4 regions of the Undibacterium sp. GW821-FHT11H02 genome follow, and region 4 is predicted to be linked to each of the others. Evidence: predicted binding sites of a transcription regulator. Region 4 holds the regulator's gene; each other region holds the start of a gene.

Region 1 (4,594 bases), on a different contig from region 4:
CAAGCCCGCCGCAATCACATTACGTGGATTGGAAGTATTGGTGCAGCTGGTAATCGCTGCAATAATCACCGCGCCATCAGGCATTTGGCCGGGTACATCATCCCACGCGGCAGCGATCCCTTTAGCACTTAAATCACTGGTCGCCACACGGGCATGCGGATTCGATGGACCTGCCATATTGCGCACGACTGATGACAAATCAAATTGCAGTACGCGTTCATATTCGGCTGTTACTAAAGAGTCTGACCACAAGCCAGCGACTTTGGCATAAGTCTCCACCAAGGCAACTTGTGTATCTTCACGGCCCGTCAATTTCAAGTAATCGATGGTTTGCTGATCGATACTAAACATCGCCGCCGTCGCACCGTATTCAGGTGCCATATTCGAAATCGTGGCGCGATCACCTAGCGTCAATGCTGCGGCACCGCTACCATAGAATTCGAGATAAGCGCCCACCACTTTAGACTTACGCAAAAATTCTGTGAGGGCCAATACCACGTCGGTTGCGGTAATACCAGGCTGTGGTTTACCGCTGAGTTCAACGCCAATGATGTCGGGCAAGCGCATCCACGAAGCACGACCTAACATGACGTTTTCTGCTTCGAGACCACCAACACCAATCGCGATCACACCCAGCGCATCAACGTGCGGTGTATGACTATCTGTACCAACTAAAGTATCCGGAAATGCCACACCATGTTGTGACTGTATCACTGGCGACATGCGCTCCAGATTAATCTGATGCATGATGCCATTCCCCGGCGGGATCACTTCCATATTCTTAAATGCGAGCTTAGTCCAGTTAATGAAGTGAAAGCGATCTTCATTGCGACGGTCTTCAATCGCGCGATTCTTTTCAAACGCTTGCGGATCAAAACCACCACATTCAACAGAGAGTGAATGATCAACGATCAACTGCACTGGCACGACAGGATTTACCTGCGCCGGATCACCGCCTTGATCGGCAATCGCATCACGCAAGCCCGCCAAATCGACTAAGGCTGTTTGACCGAGAATATCGTGACAAACCACACGTGCCGGGAACCAAGGAAAATCCAAATCACGCTTGCGTTGTATGAACTGTTTTAAAGAATCCGTCAAGGTCGCGGGATCGCAACGACGTACCAGGTTTTCTGCCAGTACGCGTGAGGTATAAGGCAGCTTGGCGTAAGCACCAACTTCGATGGCATCGACGGCTTCACGTGCATCGAAGTAATCGAGCTGCGTGCCGGGTAGGTTTTTGCGGAATTGTGTGTTCATAGTTTATCCATTTTTAGATCAAAACCCCTCAACGCCGAGGCGCAGAGACGCTGAGAAAAACGAAAAGAGAGGAAACAGTTTCGTTCTCTTCCTGTGCCATATCCCAGAAGCAAGAACATGATTTTCTCTGCGCTCCTCTGTGTCTCGGCGCCTCGGCGTTGAGGGGTTTTCAAAACATTCAATAATTTACTTACGGTCCTTCAAAGCCACAAACGCCAAATCCTCAGGCCCTACATAATTCGCACTCGGACGAATGATCTTGTTGTCGATACGTTGTTCAATGATGTGTGCCGACCAGCCAGATGTCCGTGCGATCACGAACAAAGGTGTGAACATCGCGGTTGGTACGCCCATCACGTGGTATGACACAGCCGAGAACCAGTCCAAATTCGGGAACATTTTTTTGATGTCCCACATCACTGTTTCTAAACGTTCTGCGATGTCGTACATTTTGGTGGAGCCAGCTTCGACCGACAAAGTACGCGCGACTTCTTTGATGACTTTATTACGTGGATCAGAGACCGTGTACACAGGGTGACCAAAACCAATCACCACTTCTTTATTTTCAACACGACGTTTGATATCGGCTTCTGCTTCGTCTGGATTGTCATAGCGTTTTTGGATTTCAAACGCGACTTCATTCGCGCCGCCGTGTTTAGGTCCACGCAATGCACCGATTGCACCGGTGATAGCGGAATGAATATCGGAACCCGTACCCGCAATCACGCGGCTAGTGAAAGTCGATGCATTGAATTCGTGTTCCGCGTACAGAATCAAGGATGTATGCATGGCGCGAACCCAAGATGCTTTTGGTTTTTCACCGTGCAATAAATGGAGGAAGTGACCACCGATAGAATCATCATCGGTTTCAACTTCGATGCGCTTGCCGTTGTGACTGAAGTGGTACCAATACAAAAGCATAGAACCGAAAGACGCCATCAAGCGGTCGGCAATATCACGTGCACCTGGGGTATTGTGATCGTCTTTTTCTGGCAAGGTGCAACCTAGTACGGATGAGCCCGTGCGCATGACATCCATAGGATGCGATGATGCTGGCAGAGCTTCCAAGGCCAATTTCAAATTCGCAGGCAAGCCGCGCAGGGATTTTAATTTTGCTTTGTAGGCAGATAATTCAGCCGCTGTTGGCAATTTACCGTGTACCAACAAATGCGCGATTTCTTCAAATTCGCAATTGTCTGCCACGTCTAAAATATCGTAACCGCGATAGTGCAGATCGTTACCTGTTTTACCTACGCTACACAGCGCCGTATTGCCAGCAGCAACGCCAGATAAGGCAACGGATTTTTTTGGTTTAAATGTTGGGTTTTCTTGTGTGGTCATTTCTTTCTCCATTGATTTTTTTGAACCGCAGAGGCGCAGAGCACGCAGAGTTTCTTAATTTCCGTCTCTGCGACCTCTGCACCTCCGCGGCGAGGCTTTTCGTTTATTTCGCTTTTTGTTGCGCAAACAAAGCATCTAACTTCTGTTCAAAGTCGTGATAGTTAATACGCTCATACAATTCCATACGCGTTTGCATCGTATCGACCACATTCTTCTGCGTACCATCACGACGAATCGCGGTGTAGACGTTTTCTGCGGCTTTATTCATGGCACGGAAGGCGCTGAGTGGATACAACACCAAACCGACATCTGCAGACGCCAACTCTTCGACTGTGTACAAAGGTGTGGAGCCAAATTCGGTGATGTTGGCGAGAATAGGCACCTTGACTGCGTTGGCAAATTGCTTGTACATATCGAGTTGGGTAATCGCTTCTGGGAAGATCATGTCTGCACCGGCTTCAACACACGCCAAAGCACGGTCAATCGCCGCTTCCAAACCTTCCACCGCAAGCGCATCGGTGCGCGCCATGATGACGAAGTTTTCATCAGTACGTGCATCGACGGCGGCTTTTACGCGATCAACCATTTCTTGTTTGCTGACGATTTCTTTACCCGGACGATGACCGCAACGCTTGGCACCGACTTGATCTTCGATATGCATGGCAGCTGCGCCAAATTTGATCATAGACTTCACGGTACGCGCCACATTGAAAGCCGACGAACCGAAACCGGTATCGACGTCGACCAGCAAAGGCAAATCACACACGTCTGTGATACGGCGGACATCGGTCAAGACATCGTCCAAATTGGAAATGCCCAAATCTGGCAAACCCAGCGATCCAGCAGCCACGCCGCCGCCAGACAAATAGATCGCTTTAAAACCAGCGCGTTTCGCTAACAAAGCATGATTGGCGTTAATCGCACCCACTACTTGTAGTGGAGATTCTTCTTGCATCGCCTTGCGGAAGGCGGCACCTGCGGAATATTGAGACATGTTGGTTTCCTTATATGTTGGATGCATGTGCTATTGCAAAGCGCGTGCCAGTCTTGAACAAGTCCCTACTCATAAACAACAGATACTTTAAGAATCAATCACTTAAAATCAAACCATCCGACAGATACTTGAGCATGGAAGTAGGATATGTTTCATAATAGCGTTTCATTACTTAGGCAATTGAAACGCGATTGAAACATAAATGAAACACCACAAAACAATATCACACGAACACTGAAACATCATGAGCCGACGCCCACCCATTCCACGCGACCCACAAGACAAGCCCATCATTTGGACCGTTTCTATCTCGCGCCTGTTTGATTTATTCCGCGACATCATGGTGGAATACGATGCCAGTGCCGATATTGAGCCCATACACTTGGGCTTCGAAGAAGCGGCGCAAACCCTGCGTGAGCGATTACAGACAGAACCTTGTGATGCAGTGATTGCGGCAGGCTCAAATGGCGCGTATCTCAAAAATCGCCTGCCAGTGCCTGTGGTCATTGCCAAAGCCAGCGGCTTTGATGTGATGCAAGCTTTGGCGCGCGCGCGCAAAGTGTCGTCAAAAATAGCGATCGTTACGTATCAAGAAACGATGCCGGAATTAGCTGATTTTAAAACCACCTTTGGTTTCCAAGTTGAGCAACGCACCTATGTCACCGAAGAAGATGCGAAAGCGCAAATCAGCGAGCTCAAAGCGATGGGAATCAAAGCCATCGTGGGTGCCGGACTAATTACCGATTTGGCCGAGGAAGCCGGTCTCACTGGGATTTTCATGTATTCCGCTGGCTCGATTCGGCTCGCCTTTGATGACGCCATCGAAATCGCCCGTTTGACACGACTGGAAGCTTCCAAGGGGCGTCAAAAGTCGGTTGGTGAACTACGTGCACGTCACAGTATCAATGACTTGCGCGGCGATTCGCCAGCGATGCAAGAAGTCAGAAAAACCATCATGTTGTATGCTCGCTCGCCTGCGACTGTCCTGCTACAAGGCGA
Region 2 (4,594 bases), on a different contig from region 4:
TTGATGCGAAATTTCCTTTACGTACTTTGATTGATGACGCACCGGCAATCGATTTCCGCGCTAATTTGGCCTTTAATTCATCGACCGTGAATTCGGTACCTGGTCCGAACAATCGTCTAGATGCACAAACACCAGTCAGTGCCAATTTTGGTTTGGATTATAAATTGGATGATGTACCTTTGACTTTGGGTGGTAATTTGAGCTTTCAAAGCGCCGGTCCGGTGCGTATCTCGGTGAACCAAAGTAGCTATGGCATTCCTAAGCGTGTGGTTGATGTTTATGCCTTATGGAAGTTTGATGCGAAGAGCAATTTGCGAGTCGCATTGGGTAATGCTTTACATCAGGATAATATTTCTTCAAGCACATACACGGATGCAACGGGTTCTCTGGTTCGTTCTAACAAGACGCCAACCAATGTCGCTGTACGTGTGAACTTTGAGTACAAGTTCTAAAGTGTCGTTGAATTGAGATTTGATTGAAGCTCGACTGATAAAAAATGCCGCCGAATAGACCTGGTTTATTCGGCGGCATTTGTTTGTTTGGCTTTTCTTTCTGCAGCTTTTAGTGGCGCTAAAAAAGTAGTTGCGATTGGGCGTTGCTCACTTCTTGCCACGAGCTCGGCACATGGGAGGCAGATGTTGCTTTTCCACAGTAGTGCGGTTTGAACCTTTAAGTACCATCTTTTCTGGCGCTTCAGCATCAGCACATACCCATGTAACAGGTACCACTGGCGCATCCTCTACGACAGCCGGGCGTAGCGTTAAAATTTTGCCTTTTAAAGCGCCATTGGCGCGATTGCCAAAAGTGATGTGTATTGCCCCATTTTCCACTGCCACGCTCTTGACCATATTGCTGACGATTTTATCTGGCACTGGAATTCCCGCTGCGGCATTGTCGACTGGCATAATTTGTTCAGTTTTCCATGCAATCGCGATCGGCGTTTTGGCTATCTCGGTTAACGGCATGGTAGATTCAATTTGCTCACGAATAATCTTGAATAAGTAAGACGGCAATGCAATCGCGGCCAAGATCGCGATGATCGCGACCGCCACCATCACTTCCAATATGGAAAATCCAAATAGCTTTTTCATCGTAGTCAATCCAGTTTGTGTGAATGAGTAGCTGGAATTTTAACAAGGAAACTGTCACTACAAGCAAATTGTTGTTGGTAACGCTAATTTCTTGAAATGCGCTTCCTTGAACTTTAGTTCCACAGGTTTTTATCCATAGAGTTTTCTCTTTAGTGGGCTATTCATCAGCGCTTGATGCCTTTATCATGACACTTTTTCCACCCTTCACAATAAGAGCAATAGACATGAAAAAAATGAATACCATGGCATTGATCAGTGCGCTATGTTTGACCTCCGTTGCGGCTTTGGCGCAGCAGGTCGCACCGGCAAGCAATGCTTCTACGAATGTCACTAAGAAAACTTTTACGATAGAAGTCGAGGCGCAACGCACCTCCGCTAAGGATCAGGCCAGAACCAATACCTGCTGGAATTTTGCTACAGCGTCTTTTATGGAAAGCGAAGTAGCGCGTTTGGGCGGTAAGTTAATCGAGTTGTCAGAAGTATTTGGCGTGCGTCACGCTTACCCACTCAAAGCCGATGCGTATCTGCGCGTGCAGGGTAAAGCGACGTTTTGGGAGGGGGGGAATAATCATGATGCCATGGAGATGTTGCGCCTTTATGGTGCTGTGCCTAAAGTGAATTTTACGGGCTTGAAAGAGGGCGAAACCCGTCTTGATCATGCTGAATTGGCTTTGACTTCCAAAGCCTTCCTTGATGCTGTGATTAAAGGCGGTCGCCCAAGTAAATCCTGGCGTGCTGCATTTAATGGCATCCTGGATGCCTATATCGGTAAGCCGCCTGAGAATTTTATTTTTGAAGGTAAGCTGTACACGCCTCAAACATTCCGTGATCAGGTCTTAAAATTGAAACCAGAAGACTATGTGGAAGTGACGAGTTTTAGTCATCATCCGTTTTATCAGCGCATGCGCTTAGAAATTCCCGACAACTGGTCACACGATAATCGTTATTTGAATGTGCCTTTGGCTGATATGGAACGCATAATGACGAATGCTCTGAGCAAGGGCTTTAGTATTTCCTGGGGCGGTGACACCAGTGAAAAAGGCTTTAATGTCAAAGAAGGTTATGCCATGCTGGAAGACGATGCTAAAGAAGTGACGCAAGCCTCGCGTCAAGAAGCTTTTGATGACTGGCGTAGCACCGACGATCACAGTATGCATATCGTTGGCTTGAGTAAAGACGAAAAAGGTAATCAATTCTTTTTAACTAAAAATAGCTACGGCGCCAGTAGCGGCCCCTTCGAAGGGCATCTGCACATGAGTAAAAATTACGTGAGAATGAAGACGATTTACTTCATGGTACATAAGGATGCGATTCCGGCAGATATTCGTGGTAAAGCGGGCATAAAATAATCGACAGCAAATACTGATCGCTGGCAAGAAATTGCAAGGAGCACCGATTATGATGGAATGCCGTTCAGATCATCTTGCAGAGCTTAACTGAACGGCATTACACCATTGGTGCTCCTTTTTTATTGAGCTTCTTCGTCCTGCCGCGACAATTCAAATCGCTCTTGCGTCGCGGTCTCGTCGCGCTCGCCAAACGCATAGTTTGCCTCTAGCCACATGACATTAATAATGCCAAAAGCCAGTGCCAAGCCTATGCCTAATATCCAATTGAAATACCACATAAAGACTCCTGATTTTGTCTGTAATTTATTCTTGCTTAATAGGCAGAATGCTGGTGATCTGCAATGTGTTGTTCATCAATCTTGCCGCGCATGACTCTATAGATCCAGGCGGTGTACATCATGATGATAGGTAAGAAAATCACGACCACCCAAAACATGATGCCCAAACTCTTATGACTGGCGACCACATCCCACGCAGTCAAACTGCTATTCGGATTGATGGAGGAGGGCATCACAAAGGGAAACATAGACAAACCCGCCGTGAGAATAATCGTCGTGACCACGACCCCACTGGCGAGAAACGCGCTGACGGCATAACCACGTATCGTTAAAAAAACACTTGCGATTGCCGCGATGAAGGCACTGGCAGGGATGCACCACAACCACGACCAACGTGAGTAGTTATCCAACCATGCGCCCTTAGCTTGGCTTACAATTTTTGCGACCGGCATAAAAGCAGAATTAGTGTCTGGCATACTTACAATACGAAATCCTTCCACCTGATTTGCAATCAACAATCCGCCCATCGCAAAACATAGCACGGTCATGCCAGCGGCAATGACCAGGCTGCGCTTGGCACGCTGTGCCAATGCGCCATCCGTCTTGGTGATTAAGAATGCCGCGCCATGCATGCACAACATCGCTACGCTTAAAATGCCCGCGAGTAAACCAAATGGATTGAGTAATTCTATGAAGCCACCTTGGTAGGCCAGACGCATATCGCCATCGTAATAGAAAGGTACGCCAAGCATTAGGTTACCAATCGCAATGCCAAAGATGAGTGGTGGCACAAAGCCACCTACGAATAAGAGCCAATCCCAAGTAGAACGCCAGCGAGTATCCGCGATTTTGCTACGGTAATCAAAACCGACAGGGCGAAAGAACAGCGAAAACAAGAGCAACATTAATGCGATATAAAATCCTGAAAACGCCGCTGCATAAGCGAGTGGCCATGCCGCAAACAAGGCTCCGCCGGCAGCGATGAACCAGGTTTGATTACCTTCCCAAGTAGGTCCTATGCTATTGAGCATGATGCGTCTTTCCACATCACTTTTTCCTATGATGGGTAGCAGCATGCCGACACCAAAGTCAAAACCATCCATTAAAGCAAATCCGATGAGCAATACCGCAACGAAGCACCACCAGATAATTTTCAGCGTTTCATAATCAAACATACGATGTCCTTTTCCTATATTTTTTGAGTGCTTATGCTTTAGCTACTGATTGAGGATCAACATTTTGTGTCTGCTCGAAATGATATTTTCCGGTATGTAAAGCGCTAGGTCCCAGTCGCGCATATTTGAACATCAGATAAAGTTCCACCATCAAGAGCAGGGTATAGAAAATGACAAAGCCGCTCAAACTGAAATACAGATCATTGACAGTACGCGTAGAAGCGGAAAGATGGGTTGGTAGCACACCTGCAATCGTCCAAGGCTGTCTGCCGTATTCAGCAACGAACCAACCGGTTTCTATCGCCACCCAAGGTAAAGGAATACTAAACATCGCTAACTTGAGCAGCCAGCGATGTTTGGCTAAACGACGGCGTATTAAGAAATAAAATGAAACGCTAAAAATGAAGAGAAATAAGATGCCTAATCCGACCATCAGGCGAAATCCTAAGAACAGTGGCGCCACTTTGGGGATAGAGTCATTTGCGGCTTTGGTTATTTGTTCCGGTGTGGCGTCTACCACATTGTGGGTGTACTTTTTGAGTAGCAAGCCATAACCTAAGTCGGGTTTTAGTATGTTGAATTCCGCACGTGTTTGTTCTAATGCATCACCTGTGAGCGTGCCGGATTTGAGTTGGGTCAACTTGGCATAGGCTTGCATACCATTGATGATGCGTAGGCGATTTTCTTGTTTTAGATCCTTG
Region 3 (4,594 bases), on a different contig from region 4:
ACAACAAAGACGCACCGATCATCGTCATCGTCAATGAATGAGGTGCCATCGCTTCTTTACCGTAACCGACACGCTTACCGATCATGAAGGCACCCACCAAGCCGGCGACCGCTGCGTTGATATGCACCACCGTACCACCGGCGAAATCGAGAGCACCCATTTGGAACAAGAAGCCCGCTTTTGCAGTTTCTGTCGCCAAAGTGGCCGCATCTTTGATCGCATCTGGACCGGTCCAGAACCACACCATGTGAGCGATAGGCAAGTAACTAAAAGTGAACCAGATCACGATGAAGGCCAACACGGCTTTGAATTTGGCACGTTCTGCAAAGGCACCAATAATCAAACCGCAAGTAATTGCCGCAAAGGTCGCCTGGAAAGCGGCGAATACAAACTCCGGAATCACAACACCCTTGCTGAAAGTAGCCGCCGTGGTGAAGCTAGCTTGTACCGGATCCCAAATACCTTGTAACAAGACACGGTCAAATTTACCAATAAAGCTTGACCCTTCGGTGAAGGCTAAGGAGTAGCCATAGACGCACCACAACACGATGATCACGGAAAAGATCATGAATACTTGTAACAACACGGACAGCATATTTTTTGCACGTACTAAGCCGCCATAAAATAGTGCTAAGCCAGGAATTGCCATCATGGTGACCAACAAAGTAGCGACCAACATCCATGCCGTATCACCTTTGTTTGGGGTTGGCGCGGCCACTGCTGCAAGGGCTGGAGCTGGAGCCGCGGTTGCGGCTGCCATTGTCGTCGTTGATGCCATTTCTGTACTTGCTGCCGGTGTACTGGCAACTTCCGCCGCCGTAACTACGGAAGCCGCAGCAGCGACGGTGGCTGTAGCGGATGATGTTGCACTGGCCACTGCACTAGCGGAAGCGGCCACTTGCTCTTCTGCGAACGCCAAACCGCTTTGCCCGATGGCGAACGCGAAGGCGCTCGCAGCGAGAATTTTAAATAGTTTATTCATAATAGGTCTCATTGGTTCTATATGGTCGAATAGGATCAAATTTGTGGCGACACAAGGAAGTCGCTTACAGCGCTTCGTTGCCCGTTTCACCGGTACGTATCCGTACCACTTGTTCCAATGAATAGACGAAAATCTTGCCATCACCAATTTTTCCGGTACGAGCAGCGTTTTCTATCGCCTCTAAAGCGCGTTCAACAATATTGTCTTCAACCGCCGCTTCAATTTTTGTTTTAGGCAAAAAATCAACGACATATTCCGCGCCACGATACAACTCGGTGTGGCCTTTTTGACGACCAAAGCCTTTAACTTCGGTCACCGTAATTCCTTGCACGCCAATTTCTGACAGCGCTTCGCGGACTTCATCCAATTTGAATGGTTTAATAATGGCAGTAATCAGTTTCATGATGGTCTCGATGATGTATTAAACAAAACACCTGTTGTTCGATAAGAGTGAATTCACTCGGTGTTAATGCAATGTGGGTGAATCAGAATGTCTTCACAGCGGACAGTACCAAGCTGGTTTTGCCGGTAAATTTGCCCGCAGGGGTGTAGTACAGCTTTTCGTCAGCGCTGGTACCGATGACGGCTAAACTGAAATTCACGCCGACCAATTCTTTGGTGACGCCCACTTTCCAATCGTTGTACGAGTAGGTAGTATTATTTTTTACGGTTTGACGACCATAATGCAGATTCAGGGTGTAGCCCTCGCTCATGTCGAGATTGGCGACCAGATCTAAATAGCCGCTGTTTTTACTGTTAACAAAACCGAATAAATTCGTTACAGAATGCGAGTACTTGACGTAAAAAGGGCCGCTGCCAATCTGACCGTAAATTTCTGTCGTGTTCGCATCGGCAAAACCCGCCACATTTTTTAAACCATTACTTGGGTAAACATAGGACAAAACGCCGACGTCGTAAGTCACATCCGGCGTAATTTCACCGCGTTTGCCTGCGTACAAATCCATTTCGACTTCGCCACTGCCACCCGCATCCTTAGTCCACTTAATCGTCGATAGCCAGGTACCGGCATAAAAACCGTGGGTGTTGTTGACATAGTCCGCACCACCTTGCAGCGCTGGTTTCAGGCGTGATTGGGAAATACCACGATAACGATAATCACTGACAGCACCCAGATTGAAACTCACATCGTGTTCAGGTTTCGCTTCTTGGGCAACAGCGCCTTGACTGACGAAACTACCTGCAATAAGACTAGTGACTACGGCGCACATTAAAATCGTTTTCATGATGTTTCCCCATTGGTAGATTTTGATTTAGACTGCTTTACTGGAACTGAAACTTGCCGGCGTTGTTTTCGTTCATAGATGAAATCAACGTTTTTACTCAGGTGTACTAGCAGAACTCGTGCCAGCTTTATTGCGAAGCAGGCGAGAAGGTACTTTTATGTGGCAAAGTTGAAGAGTGGTATGGTAAGCAAGCGAGTAGCGCGCTATGAAACAACAACTAACTGCAAGAAACTTTTTGCGAAATGACAAGCAAGGAGAATCGAACTAGACAAGCGCTTAATTTGCAAAAAAATACACAAATAATTTTCATTTATGTTAATTTTCTACTTATCGCATTACATGGCACACTAAAATGACGCACTAAAATGGCGCATTCTTTATAGGTGAGAACTTTATAATGCACCGCAAGAGCGCTTTTATGCCAGATAAGACAGACAAATTCGCACAATTCGGCAACAAAAATGTCTTCGACCTTTTTTTAAATCAGAGAAAAACTATGGAACCCAATCAATTTTTTAACGATATGCAAAGCAAAGTACAACAGGTACTGGACAGCTCACCCGCCAAAGACATAGAAAAAAATGTTAAGGCTATGATGAGTCAAGGCTTTGCAAAGCTCGATTTGGTCACTCGCGAAGAGTTTGATATTCAGGCACAGGTATTGGCGAAAACCCGAGCCAAACTGGAGGCGCTAGAAGCGCGTATCGCGGAACTAGAAGCACAATCAAATAAACCGTAATTGTTCAATCTGGGCTGCTTACATGGCATTGGCCGTTTTAAAAAGTCGCGCCTTAAACGGCATGGAAGCACCCGAAGTCACGGTTGAAGTTCACCTGGCGAATGGCTTGCCCGCATTTGCTATCGTCGGTTTACCGGAAACCGAAGTCAAAGAATCCAAAGACCGGGTACGTGCCGCACTACAAAATGCCCGCTTTGATTTTCCTGCGCAGAAGATCACAGTCAATTTAGCACCCGCAGATTTACCCAAGGTGTCAAAAACATTGTTATCTGCGAATAACCATCGGTATTTGCGAATAAACAGAGATATGTGAGAATTAATTTTGACTCCACTGATACGACGAACTTATTTGGACTTCGACGGACTGTGCCAACTTACTTGGGTGGGCAGGCTAATCAGCGTTCCAGGGCCAAAGGAAAATATCGTTGTTCGAGCATATTTCACAAAAATTTTAGTTCCGTCAAACGGGGAAACTGACGCGAAGCGAGTCGGAGAGGCATTCTGGAAAGACATTCCAATTGGGGACATACTTGACATACCTATTGGAACTCTTTTTCATCGTGGAGTCCCGGTCAATCAGACCAAAGTCCATTCAAAATCTATTCATGATAGCCTTATTAGTCTGGACTTCGGAGATGAAAACGTAAGAATTATTGATCGTTGGATGCACATTGGTGGCGACGAGACTTCGCTAGCCTCGGATAAACTTTTATTGCCCCGTGCACCTAGTTCGTTACCACAAGACTCCAATTACAGAGGATGTCTTCTGTATGTTGGAGAAGGTGACAATCCTTTTGCCTACGCAATACCTTGCTATGAAGTCTTTAGATTTTTTTATGCTGTTTCAAGCCGAATGGCGAGTGTATTTCTCGATTCTCGATTTCTAGATTGGAATCGGTACATATGGAACGCAGAAAGGTCATCTATTGACTTTGAAAGAAAGGAAGCCCTTCTTTGGCTCAGGCAATGGATGCTAGATCAAGACGCGTGGTTTATAGCGTCATTGGCTTTTGATCCAATTTCGGTTGAACGTGGAATGAACATCTTTCGCTCAATAGCGGTGGATCAAAATCGGATCTTACGTGCTGTCCCGCCTATGCATGATCGATCAATTTTAAAAGCGAAATGGATTCCAATTAAGAATGGCTTGGGTTCAATAACGAAGGTAATTACTGAGATATTGTCGACCGACTGGCATCCACCATTTAATAAACTGCAATATGATCGAGATAATGATGGCCGGCGTACGGACAAGGAAGATGAAAGTGAAAAGGAACCAATTTTTCGCCCTCCGACCAACAATGGCAGACCAACGAATGTTGACTCTCCAGATGACGTTATCGATTTGATCGACTCACCTTCAAATTCAGCGTTGCCATCACAGATTATTTCTATAGAAGAGATAAATGATAGGTTTGAATGGCTAATAGCAGCGGAAGTAGATAAGCTTCCTCAATTGGAAACACATTTTGAAGGCGATAAATACATCAAGCTACTTAATGATCGATGGACAACATTATTATCTACAATGGAAGGAACAAGTTCTGCTGCCGCAGTTCAGTCCGTCGTTCTGACATCAGAAGATTTACAACTTTTGACCTCCTTGGAGTTTGAAGATGACGAAATCGA
Region 4 (4,594 bases):
TCTGTGAAGAAGTCTTCTAATAGCGCACTGTCACCCATAGGCGTTAAGGTGCCAACATCGTAGAAAAAACGAATATCACCCCCGGCACAAAAAGCTTTTTCGCTGCTGCTGTGAATGAATACAGCATGAATATCGGGATCGTTATGCCAATTGCGTAAAGTGGCAGTAAGCGCACGCACCATGTCTAAAGACAGGGAGTTTAATGCCTTGGGGCGATCTAAAGTAATAATGCCAACATGATTGCGAATTTCGGTGATGACGTGTGAGTTCATTTTGTTTATCAAAAATAGCGATATTGAATTTTACCTTACGGGACAAAGCAATAGATGAGAAAAACTGGCACTTTATAAAGTGAATATTCTCGAACTCTTCAAATTTACAGACACAAAAAAGGACGCTAAAAAGCGTCCTAGGATCATCAAAATGATGAGTCGGTATTCTGAATTAATCTAGTTGTGTAGAAGCAGGATCAGGAATATGTTTGATCGCATCATGTTGATGGTCTTGAATTTTATCCTTGTGTTTGATGACCTGGCGATCGAGTTTGTCAATTAAGGTGTCGATGGCAGCATACAAATCGTGTGCCAAACTTTCTACATGAATATCTTTACCGCTGAGATGTAAATTAATGTCGGCTTTGTGGCGTTTGTCCTTTTCCCGGAGCTTATCAACCGTCAGGATGACGGCGATATCAATGACTTGATCGAAGTGTCGTCTTACCCGCTCTAGCTTGCTTTGTACATATTCACGAATTGCAGGAGTAACTTCGACGTGGTGTCCACTGATGGTGAGATTCATACTACGCTCCTATGGTGATATTGCTTTATTTGCTTCTATATTGCCAGTCAATACGATCGCTCATTGGCAGAAATTTGTTTTGAGCTAAATCATATATAACGATAGAAAACAATATTTCAAGAACTGGTTTATAAAGATTTTCTTAGACTGACTGGGGGAATTTTCAGAGCCTCGCGGTACTTTGCAACAGTACGGCGCGCGATGACCATGCCTTGTTCTCCCAATATGTCGGCGATCTTGCTATCCGAGAGGGGTTTTTTCTGGTCTTCTTCTCCTATTAATTGTTTGATCAGTGCCCGTATCGCTGTGGAAGATGCTTCTCCACCGGTTTCCGTTGCGACGTGACTACCGAAAAAATACTTCAACTCAAACATGCCGTGCGGAGTCAGCATAAATTTCTGAGTTGTTACACGTGAAATAGTGCTCTCGTGTAATCCTAGTGTATCAGCTATTTCGCGCAAAACAAGGGGTCTCATTGCGACGGCGCCATGCGTGAAAAAATTATATTGCCTTTCCACTATGGCTTGCGCCACACGCAAAATAGTGTCGAATCGTTGGCGCATATTTTTGATCAGCCAGCGCGCTTCTTGTAGTTGCGGATTAAGGCTAGGGTCACCCCGTTGTTGTTTCATTAAACCAGCGTACATCTGATTAATGCGCAGTCGTGGCATCACGTCGCGGTTGAGCATGACTTGCCATTCATCGCCAATTTTCTTAACCACAACATCAGGTACTACGTAGTCCGATTTTGCAATCGCGAAAGCCAAGCCAGGTTTAGGGTTGCATTGGCGGATTACGACTTGCGCCTCACGTAAATCTTCATCATCGCATTGCAAGAATTTGCGTAGTTTAGTGAAATCGCGCTGGGCAAATAGGGGTAAATATTGCTCGACGATTTGCAGTGCGAGGCGGCGTGTTACAAAGGGAATCTTGGGGAAACGTTTGATTTGCAGTGCTAAACATTCAGCCGTATTGCGTGCGCCTACACCTTCAGGCTCGAAGCTTTGCAACATGCTTAAAGCGAACTGTAGTTCCTCTATTTCCACGCAAAGATCTATGGGTAGACTTTCATGGATTTCATCTAGGCTCTCGCACAAATAACCATTTTCGTCGATGGCATCAATGATTAATTCTATCAGTGCGCGGTCACGCGGCTCTCTGATATTTAGACGCATTTGTTCTAGCAAATGTTCTCTTAAAGTGGTTTGCGCGGCTTCTAGTTGCGGGCGACCGTCTTCTTCATCGTTGTTGGATTTAGTGCTGCTGCCAGGCGCATCGTCGAAGCTCCAGTCATCATTGTTGGCAGGTGCTGCTTCGCCATCGGCGACCTGTTCCGTGACAGCTTCGGCACTACTGCTATTGTCGGACGTTTTTTCTGCGGTTTGGAATTCGTTTTCGTTTTGCTGTGTTGCATTATTGATGCAGCCATCAGCCAGTAAGCGCACGGCATTATCGAGCGCGTCATCAACGCGCTCTAATAAAGGATTTTCCGTCAACAACACTTCTAATTCTTGGTGTAATTCCAAGGTAGATAATTGCAGCAATCGTATTGATTGCTGCAATTGTGGCGTTAAAGCCAAATGTTGTGAGGTGCGTAGCTGTAAGCTCTGCTTCATGCTTGTACCAATCGCTTACATGCGGAAATGTTCACCCAAGTAGACTCGTCGTACAGTCTCATTGGTGATGATTTCATCGGGGCGCCCACTTGCTAACACTGAGCCTTGATTAATGATATAGGCGTGATCACAAATGCCCAAAGTTTCACGTACATTGTGATCAGTGATCAACACGCCGATGTCGCGTTCTTTTAAAAAACGCACGATGCGCTGAATTTCAATCACTGCAATTGGGTCAACGCCAGCGAAAGGTTCGTCGAGCAATACAAAGCGTGGATTGGTGGCGAGTGCACGTGCAATCTCTACGCGGCGTCGTTCACCACCGGATAAAGCGCGTGCCGGGCTTTCACGCAGGCCGTCAATTTGCAATTCCTCTAACAGCGTATTTAAGCGCTGCTCGATTTCTTTTTTTGACAGCGCCTTACCGGCGGCGTCATGTTGCAACTCGAGTACCGCACGCACATTGTCTTCCACCGATAGCTTACGAAAGACCGATGCTTCTTGTGGTAAATAAGAGAGACCTAAGCGGGCTCTTTGATGAATCGGCAAATGAGAAATATCTGTGCCGTCGACATCAATCTTGCCGGCATCGGACGGCACCAGGCCAACGATCATGTAGAAGGAGGTAGTTTTACCAGCGCCGTTCGGCCCCAATAAGCCAACTACTTCACCACTTTTAACTTGTAGCGAGACGTCACGAACTACCTGGCGCATGCCATAGCGTTTTTGCAGGCCTTGGATTACGAGAGTGCTGGTAGTCATTTTTCTTTTTTAACTTCGGTTTTTGCTTGCTTAGGTTCGGAGGTAATAGTCACGCGCCCCCCGCCAGGTATACGTTTTCCTGAAGCGGAGTTAGTCGCGGTAAACACATCGTTAATACTGTCATACGACAAAAATTCGCCATTTTGCTCTTGCGTCATTTTTTGTTGACTCAGATAGCGAACGTTGGCTTTCGTAATAAATTTTACGACTTCAGTTTTCTTATCGTATTCAACTCTATCCGCTGCACCTTCAATCCATAAATCCGTTCCACCATCACGTTTTTGACGGAAAAACACTTGATTGCCTGGTCGGCCAGTTAAAATTACCATGCCACCATCCGCTGTTTCAGTCTCTATCGCATTCTCTGCTTTAATTAATAAAGTGCCACGAGTCAGTTCGACATTGCCTGCCAGTGTTTTGGTGCCAGTCTTGCCGTCGTAGACAGTATGTTCGGCGTTAATTAAGGTCTTTTTTTGGCTGTCCGCTTTTTCTGCATTCGCAGACTGAACCAGTGTAGTCGTGAGTAAAAGTGCGCTACCAGCCAAGCTTAAAAAACGCGCGGTGGACTTGATTGCAAGATGCATGTTTTGATCCTTTACCATTAATTTCATAGTAATTCAGCGTGGGCTAACTATACAAAAGCACAGTTATTTCCCCACCTTGCTTACTACCTTATTTTCAATCTTATTCTCTATTTCAATATGTACATTCTTTAAGAAATGGACTTTTTGGTCAGTGTTATTTGCTTCCATACCATACGCGCTGATCGTTGCTCTTATGGTGGTCATTTTGACGCGCGCATCCGTTTTCATTTTTTCACTATCAGGATAAAGAATTAAAGAACTCGTTTCCATGATGATCGCGGCGGTGCGCGCGCTTTTTGCTCTTTCTATGACCACATTGTCCATCATGTGAATCTGGTCTTCAGGTGTCGCGTTAGCGGATTCTTTGACTTTCTGTTTCACGATGGCGCGGTCCGCGCGAATTAACATCGGTGTTTTGTCTTCATCGATACTCACAATACGCGGTTGCAGAATTTCGAATTCATCTTCTTGCGGAAAGTGAGTCAACTTTTCACCTGTGACGCGATAATTCGTCTTTCCCGATTGCGATAGTCTGACAAAATTAAAATCTTCTACGAAATAATCCGGTTCGCTACGCACTTTGGTGCCGTTGGCGCGCTCTTCGCTATTTCTGCGCATGACTTCATAAGCCCAAAAACTACCTAGCATTAATAGCCCAAGTAGTGCGACGCCAAGCCATATACGGATACGATCAGCCGTCATTCTTTACATCCAAAAATGGTGCTAATGCTGCTTCATACTTGTTTTGCGCTTTCAAAATGAAATCACAGACTTCGCGTGCAGCACCGCGTCCGCCGCTGGCCTGAGTCACATAGTCAACTCGCGTTCGCACTT

What was found. The regulator sigma-54, encoded in region 4, starts transcription at its own class of promoters, with help from an activator protein. The targets are predictions, from matches to a motif close to TGGCANGNAANCTGCTTT.
Region 1: prpB (methylisocitrate lyase) is a predicted target of sigma-54. The motif match lies at 3,628-3,645, and genes of this name have one in related genera.
Region 2: AC1RR2_RS15055 (pilin) is a predicted target of sigma-54. The motif match lies at 1,265-1,282, and genes of this name have one in related genera.
Region 3: AC1RR2_RS10295 (TorF family putative porin) is a predicted target of sigma-54. The motif match lies at 2,333-2,350, and genes of this name have one in related genera.

The regions. Positions count from the first base shown of each region.
Region 1 is NZ_JBXARG010000009.1:150,857-155,450, forward strand. It holds gene acnD (Fe/S-dependent 2-methylisocitrate dehydratase AcnD) at 1-1,260, opposite strand, end outside; gene prpC (bifunctional 2-methylcitrate synthase/citrate synthase) at 1,447-2,601, opposite strand; gene prpB (methylisocitrate lyase) at 2,705-3,595, opposite strand; gene prpR (propionate catabolism operon regulatory protein PrpR) at 3,840-4,594, shown strand, end outside.
Region 2 is NZ_JBXARG010000015.1:82,480-87,073, forward strand. It holds gene AC1RR2_RS15050 (TonB-dependent receptor plug domain-containing protein) at 1-452, shown strand, start outside; gene AC1RR2_RS15055 (pilin) at 600-1,091, opposite strand; gene AC1RR2_RS15060 (C1 family peptidase) at 1,316-2,440, shown strand; gene cydX (cytochrome bd-I oxidase subunit CydX) at 2,560-2,718, opposite strand; gene cydB (cytochrome d ubiquinol oxidase subunit II) at 2,754-3,893, opposite strand; gene AC1RR2_RS15075 (cytochrome ubiquinol oxidase subunit I) at 3,925-4,594, opposite strand, start outside.
Region 3 is NZ_JBXARG010000008.1:96,849-101,442, forward strand. It holds gene AC1RR2_RS10285 (ammonium transporter) at 1-982, opposite strand, end outside; gene AC1RR2_RS10290 (P-II family nitrogen regulator) at 1,047-1,385, opposite strand; gene AC1RR2_RS10295 (TorF family putative porin) at 1,468-2,226, opposite strand; gene AC1RR2_RS10300 (accessory factor UbiK family protein) at 2,723-2,965, shown strand; partial or broken gene AC1RR2_RS10305 (magnesium chelatase domain-containing protein) at 2,988-3,221, shown strand; gene AC1RR2_RS10310 (hypothetical protein) at 3,315-4,594, shown strand, end outside.
Region 4 is NZ_JBXARG010000005.1:241,209-245,802, forward strand. It holds gene AC1RR2_RS07705 (enoyl-CoA hydratase/isomerase family protein) at 1-272, opposite strand, end outside; gene hpf (ribosome hibernation-promoting factor, HPF/YfiA family) at 445-798, opposite strand; gene AC1RR2_RS07715 (RNA polymerase factor sigma-54) at 927-2,414, opposite strand; gene lptB (LPS export ABC transporter ATP-binding protein) at 2,430-3,176, opposite strand; gene lptA (lipopolysaccharide transport periplasmic protein LptA) at 3,173-3,760, opposite strand; gene lptC (LPS export ABC transporter periplasmic protein LptC) at 3,824-4,462, opposite strand; gene AC1RR2_RS07735 (KdsC family phosphatase) at 4,452-4,594, opposite strand, start outside.